DNA from 2 places in the Streptomyces sp. NPDC002790 genome. Region 2 is predicted to be linked to the other one. Evidence: riboswitches for the same ligand, from Rfam matches in the RefSeq annotation. Region 2 holds a riboswitch; the other holds the start of a gene.

Region 1 (3,379 bases), on a different contig from region 2:
CGTGCCCCGGCTCGGCACCTGGTACGCGACAGTCGTCGCCGTGCTGGGATTCGCCGTGATCGTCGGCCTGGCCTACGAGTTCCTGCCGGCGATCAACGACGCGCCCGAGCACTTCCCGGCCGCGCTGCTGTGGCGCTTCCGGCTCTCCGCCCTCGCCACACAGATCACGCTGTGGGCCGGATTCGGCCTGCTGTTCGGAGAGCTGGCGCAGCGACTGCTGCGGCCGAAGCCCGTGGCCGCCACACCTGGGGAAACGGTCGCGGCGGGCCAATGATGGCCCCGGGCGGGTCGCGGGAAACGTAGAAGAGGGCCCACGGAGTCATCCGGGGCCCTCGCGTGTTTTCGCACCACATCAGGGTTCATCCGCGCATGGTTCGCGTGAGGAATCGAGGAGCTGAGTGGCCAGACACCCGGAGCCGCGCCGTATCACTCTCGGCGGTCGCGCGGCGGTCGCCCTGACCCTCGACGAGTACGAACAGCTCATCGCCGGCCGACGGCAGATCGGCGGGCAGAGCGCGCGGATGCGGGTGCTCGCCCAGCAGGCGAAGCGGACCGAGCAGCTGGTGCGCGACCTGACGGAGCTCGTGGCGGCGTGCCCGGCCGACGAGTGCGCTGCCGTCGGGCACACGCCGAGCGGTACCGGACCCGCCGTACGCGAGGACAGTCCCGAGGCGGCACGGTCCGCCTGCGTACGGTGCGAATTGGCGGAGCTGTTGGCCCGCCACCGGGGGCAGGGCCGTTGATCGGAGCGCTCACTCGGCGCCGAGCATGCGGCCGAGCCGGATGTTCCAGCGACCGGAGCGCCCACTGAACTCCGTGGCCGACAGCGGCGCGACGTCAAGGCGCCAGAAGGCGGACAGCGGAGCCCCTGTCGCATGGACCGCGGCCGCCCGCACCACCTCGGGTTCCACGACGGCGACGACCCGGCCGGACGCCGTACCGCCCTCCCTGACCTCGTCCAGCCAGCGGCCGACCCGTGCGCACACGTCGGCCACGGACTCACCACCCGGCGGTGAGGCCTCCGGGTCCGTCAGCCAACGAGCCACCGCCTGCGGTTCCGTGGCGCTCACGTCGTCCAGCGACCGGCCGCGCCAACTGCCCGCGTCGAGGCCTGCCAGGGCGGGTGCGGCTTGCCCGGCATTGAGGCCGAGAGCGTCGGCGGTCTGTGCGCACCGGGTGCCGGGGGAGACGACGACGCGGTCGGCCAAGGGCAGGGTTCCGGCCGCGCGACGAGCCTGAGCGGCGCCGGCCGAGTCGAGGGACGCCCCGTCGTCGAACACGCCGCTCCGTGCTGAGGCGGTCACGGCCGGTGAGACGAGCAGCAGGCGCGTGGTCACGGAACTCCCTGGGACTCGATGGCCGTGCGAGGGGAGCGTACTCCCCGCCGCCGATGTTCCTTCAGCAGGTCCGTGCGGTGGTCGCGGAAGGTGGTGACGAGTACGGCGACGAAGTCGAGGGGCGGGAGTTGCAGGAAGAACTGGGTGTCGTTCCGGGTGCCCTCGAACACCTCACTGTGGTGGAGGAGACGGCGGCGCTGGAGGGCGTTCCCATGCGTCTGACCGTCTTCTCCGCGGACCTGATCGGCGATCCGGTGCCCGCGGCCGAACTGGCCGCACGTTCGTGCCCTATCCGGTGTCGGACGACGGGCCGGGGGACGGGCATCGGGCCTGAGACGGCCCGGCCGCTCCCGTGCTCCAAGGACACCGGGTGCCTTCCCCGATCCCTCGTGCGCCACAATGAGCCCACGAGAGGCGACGGGGACCAGGAAGCCGGTGTGATTCCGGCGCGGTCCCGCCACTGTGACCGGGGAGCGATCCTCCTGCACGCCACCGTCCGCGACAGCGGACGGGAAGGCGGGGGTGAGTGATGATCCGGGAGCCAGGAGACTGACCCGTCGCCGGTCCAGCAGCAGGGGCGAGGACACCCCGGAGAGGATCGATGTGACGACGCATGCCCGAACGGGGCACCCGGGGCCCGGCAGGCGCCAAGTACTGGCCGCCTCAGGTGCGTTGACGTTCGCCGGAGCCGGGTTGCTCAGCGGCTGCGGCGGGGACACCAAGGACGGGGGAGGCGGCGACCGGTTCCGCGCGGCGTTCACCTCCGGTGGCTCCCAGGAGACGCTCGACCCGCACGTGGCACCCAACTTCGTCGACCAGGCCCGCGCCAAGGCCCTCTACGACACCCTCGGCACGTACGCGGACGACCTGTCGGTCCGCGAGCGGCTCGCGGAGTCCTGGGAGAGCGACTCCTCGGGCACCCGCTGGCGCATCCGCCTGCGCGCGGCCCGCTTCCACGACGGCAAGCCGGTCACCGCCAAGGACGTGCTCTACAGCTACCGCCGCGCCGCCGACCCCAAGACCGGATCTCCGTCGCAGGTCCTGCTGTCCGCGATCGACTTCGGCGCGAGCAGGGCAGACGGGAACCGGACCGTCGTCCTCGTGCTGAAGGCGCCGAACTTCGAGTTCCCCACCGTCTTCGCGGGACCCGGCACCGAGATCATCCCGGACGGCACCACGGACTTCAGCAAGCCGGTCGGCTCCGGCCCCTTCACCTACGTGTCCTTCACGCCCGGCGGCACCGCCCGCTACCGGCGCTGGGCGGACCACTGGGACGGCGCCCCGCACATCGCCGAGCTGGAGATCGTCCCCGCGAACGAGGAGTCGGCGCGGCTGGGCGCGCTGCTGTCCGGGCAGGTGCACTACGGCGCCGACATGGGCGGAGCGTCCGTGGAACGGCTGAAGAAGAACAACTCGACACACCTTCTGACGGCCAAGCGGGCCACCGCGCAGCAACTGCTTCTGCGCACCGGACGAAGCCCGTTCGACGATCCGCGGCTCATACGCGCCGTGCAGCTCGGCATCGACCGGGAGGCACTGGTCAGGATCGCGCTCGCCGGGCACGGCGAGGTGGGCAACGACCTGTTCGGGATGGGGCTGCGCGGCTACCCCGACGACATGGAACCCCGGAAGCGGGACGTCGACGAGGCGCGCGGGCTCGTGAAGGAGGCCGGAGCCCAGGGGCTGCACATCACCGTGGAGACCAGCGCCGTCGACGCCGCGTGGGAACCGGCCGCCGACCTGATGGCTCGTCAGCTACGCGAGGTGGGGCTCAAGTTGACCGCCAACACCCGCGCCTCCAGCACGTACTTCAGCGAGATCAAGACCAAGGGCATCGCCGCCTTCAACACCACCTCCACGCTGCCCGTCTCCGACTTCCTCCAGCAGCGGGTCCGTGGCGGCGCCGCCCGCAACCAGACGCAGTACGCCTCGAAGAAGTTCGACGCGCTCCTTGACCGGGCCCGCACCAGCCGGGACGAGCAGGACAGGCTCGGGCTGCTCGCCCGCGCCCAGAAGCTGGCCCGCGCCGAGTCCGGACTCCT
Region 2 (3,379 bases):
CGAAGCCGATCGCCCCCGCCGCGCTGACCAGGGCCGCCGTCAGCAGCGCCGTCACGCACAGCAGCACGATCCGGGTGCGGGCCACCCGGACACCGAGGGTGGCAGCCGCCTCCGCGCCGAAGGCGAACGCGTCGAGGGTGCGCCCGTACGCCAGACACACCACGAGCGTCACGGCGAGCACGGCCAGGCACATCCACACCTCGGTCCAGCCGACCCCGCTGAGCGAGCCGAGCAGCCAGAACAGCACGCCGCGCGTCGTCTCCGCGTCCGCCGACGTCAGTACCACGAACGAGGTCAGCGCCGAGAACAGCTGCATCGCCGCGACCCCGCACAGCACCACACGGTCGGTGCTGCCGCCCAGCGTGTGACTCAACACCAGCACCAGCGCGAACGAGCAGACGGCGCCGACGAACGCGCCGCCCGACACCGAGATGGCACCCCCGCCAAGGCCGAGCACGACGACGAGTACGGCTCCGGTCGACGCGCCCGAGGAGACACCGAGTACGAACGGATCGGCCAGCGGATTGCGCAGCAGCGCCTGAAGCACCGTCCCGCACACCGCGAGCCCCGCCCCGCACACCGCCGCGAGCAGCGTCCGCGGCAGCCGTAGATTCCATACGATGCCGTCCCGGATCGGCGAGAGGTCCGAGGTCGCGAGGCCCATCCGGTCGCCCACCGCCGCCCACACGTCGCCGACCTGAATCCGCGCGGGCCCGAGGGTGATGGCGAAGGCGACCGAGGCGCACAGCGCGGCGATGCCGGCCGCCCAGGCGAGCGTGGCGCGAAGGGTGATCCGGGGCGAGGCCTTCGGCTGCGCCGCCGTGACCGCGGGGGCCGCGACCGTGCGAGCCGTCACCGCGTGAGGCCGAACTCGCGCAGCCCCGCGGCCACCCGCTCCACGCCGTCGACCGTCCGGATGGTCGGGTTCATCGCCTGCCCGCTCAGCCGCACGTACCGCTTCTTCTTCACGGCGGTCATGTGCTTGGTGACGGGGTCGGACTCCAGGAACTTGATCTTCTGCGCGGCCGACTCGGCCGACTGCGAGCGGCGCGTCAGATCGCCGATGACCAGCACGTCCGGATCGCGGTCCGCGACCGTCTCCCAGTTGACCTGTGGCCACTCCGCGTGCGTGTCGTCGAAGACGTTGCGCGCCCCGAGCTCCTTGGTGACGACGCCGGGGGCGCCGCAACAGCCCGCCATATAGGGCGAGTCGGAGTTGGCGAACCAGTACAGGACGTCCACTCCATGCGCGTCGATCCCGGAAGTGGCCTTCCGCACCCGGGACTTGAGCGTGCCGATGAGCTTCTCGCCGCGCTCCTCGACATCGAAGACGCGCGCCAGATCGCGAATCTCCCCGTACACGACGTCGAGCCCCAGAGTCTTGGTCCGTACCCCGTCCCCGTCGCCGTTGTCCTTGCCCACGCAGTCGCTGGGGGAAAGGTACGTGGGCACGCCGAGCTTCTCGAACTCCGCGCGCGGCGCCACACCGCCCTTGCCGAGGGTGTACGTGAACGAGGCCGCGGCGAAGTCCGGTTCGGTGCCGAGGACCTTCTCGAGCGACGGGTAGCGGTCGGCGAGGCGCGGCACCTTCGCATTGGCCTTCGCCAGCTCCTTGGGTACCGGGTCGGTCCAGGTGCCGGTGCCGACCATCCGGTCCTCGAGGCCGAGCGAGAGCATGATCTCGGCGGACCCCTGATCGAGGGCGACGGCGCGGCGCGGGGCATGCGTGACCCGCACCTTCTGGCCGCAATTGTCGAGCGTGACACCGCCGCCACCGGCGGCACCGTCCTCGACGGCGGCGGTCGTGCCGCACCCGGAGAGCAGCAGAGCGCCCGCCAACAGCGGGGCACATCGGCGGAGTTGACGTGCGAACAGCACGGAGGTTCCTTCGCGTCCAGGGCTCATACGCGGAGCCGGCCTATGGTCCGCCTCCACGCCACGCGGCACTGGAGGCCGCCAGCAGGTCTTCGGACTCGGGGTCGTCCGCGCGAAGCGCCTTCCCAGACCGATGTGCCGGCCCAGTGGCAGTGGCTCCGCCCGTCACCCTCACCGCTGCGCGTCAGTTCCGGCTTCCCACCGGATTCCCTGACCCGTGTGCGTAGAAAAACACACAAAGGTACGACTGGCTCGGCGAAACTATCACGCGGGGCGGTCCCCCTCGCCAGGAGGCCCGGTAGTCGTCGCTCAGCGGCCCTCGTTGAGCGCGTCCACCGCCCCCTGCGCGTCCCCGATCGTCGCGTAGTCGACCGCCACGAAGTTGACCGGCCTGCCGCGTGCGCGTTCGCAGCGGTGTGCCCGGTCGAGGACGTAGCGGCGGGCGTTGACCTCGCCCGCGTCGATGCGGCTGCCGCCGTTGTTGGTGATGAAGTGGTTGAGGAGGAACAGCCGCTTGTCGTCGCCGCCGCGGTGCGGGACGCAGCTCATCTGGTCAGGGGAGCGGAAAGTGAACGGGGTCTCCATGCCGTAGCGGTAGAAGTTGCGGTACCAGGGGGCCGGGCCGTCCGCCTTCTCGGCGAACACGACCAGACGCCGGCCGCTGTCGATCATCTCGCCGAGCGTCGGCCACGGCTTCGCCGGATCGGCGTCCGGCCGGCGGACCAGCTCGTCCAAACCGGCCTGGTGGAAGGCCTTTTGGGTGTCCTCTGCGGAGATGGCGTCCTGGATGATCAGGCTGACCACCTCATTCGGGTGGTCCTTCATCCAGTCGCCGATCTCGCGCAACACCGGCACCAGGGAGATCGCCCCGGCCCGGCACACCGAATGGCACAGCCACAGCCCCTTGCGCGGTGGATTGATCCGGTTGACCGCGGACCTCACCAGCGCCCGCTGCTCGGCCGTGAAGTCGGATTCGTCGAGACGCTCGGCGATCTCCTCGGGCCGTTCCCAGCGGTAGGTGTCCAGCTGCAGGGCGCGCGCCCCGTGGTCCAACTGCGTGCTGATACGCGGGTCCTGGAGCGGCCCGATGAAGTGGTCGGCGGTCGTCGACATCGCGTTGTGCGCGGTCAGGTACGTGGCCTCGTCGTAGGGGCGGTCGCACAGTTCGGTGCTGCCCTCGCACTCGCGGGCCGCCGCGGGTGACGCGGCCAGCGGCATCAGGACCATCCCCGCGACCGCCACGCACGCCGCCCCGAACCCCAGGCCGACCGTCCGCCGCGGCGACCCGAGCCGCTCCCGCGCCACCCGCGGAACCCGGCCGGCGAGCCCGGTCCGCATGAGCAGGCCGACACCGGCGAGAAGCGCCCCGGCGAGCACGGGCACGAGCGCGGCCCACAGCGCGGTGCCGGTGAGGTGACCGACCGCGGCGCGCTGCACGTCGTCGACGAGGCGGGTCAGGCTCGGCGGCCACGAGTCGGGAGGCGCGACGATCCGCCCGTCGGTG

Evidence for each region. A riboswitch is a leader RNA that binds a small molecule or an ion and turns the genes downstream of it on or off. The one in region 2 is predicted to bind cobalamin.
Region 1: another riboswitch for cobalamin. It lies ahead of ABT004_RS04005 (ABC transporter substrate-binding protein); the one in region 2 lies ahead of ABT004_RS18885 (ABC transporter substrate-binding protein).

What each region holds. Positions count from the first base shown of each region.
Region 1 covers NZ_JBEOVM010000004.1:86,902-90,280, forward strand. The annotation lists gene ABT004_RS03985 (CbtA family protein) at 1-274, shown strand, start outside; gene ABT004_RS03990 (hypothetical protein) at 399-743, shown strand; gene ABT004_RS03995 (histidine phosphatase family protein) at 753-1,337, opposite strand; gene ABT004_RS04000 (hypothetical protein) at 1,334-1,507, opposite strand; cobalamin riboswitch at 1,733-1,909, shown strand; gene ABT004_RS04005 (ABC transporter substrate-binding protein) at 2,010-3,379, shown strand, end outside.
Region 2 covers NZ_JBEOVM010000038.1:5,771-9,149, reverse strand. The annotation lists gene ABT004_RS18890 (FecCD family ABC transporter permease) at 1-793, opposite strand, end outside; gene ABT004_RS18885 (ABC transporter substrate-binding protein) at 853-1,905, opposite strand; cobalamin riboswitch at 1,942-2,131, opposite strand; gene ABT004_RS18880 (phosphoinositide-specific phospholipase C-related protein) at 2,185-3,379, opposite strand, start outside.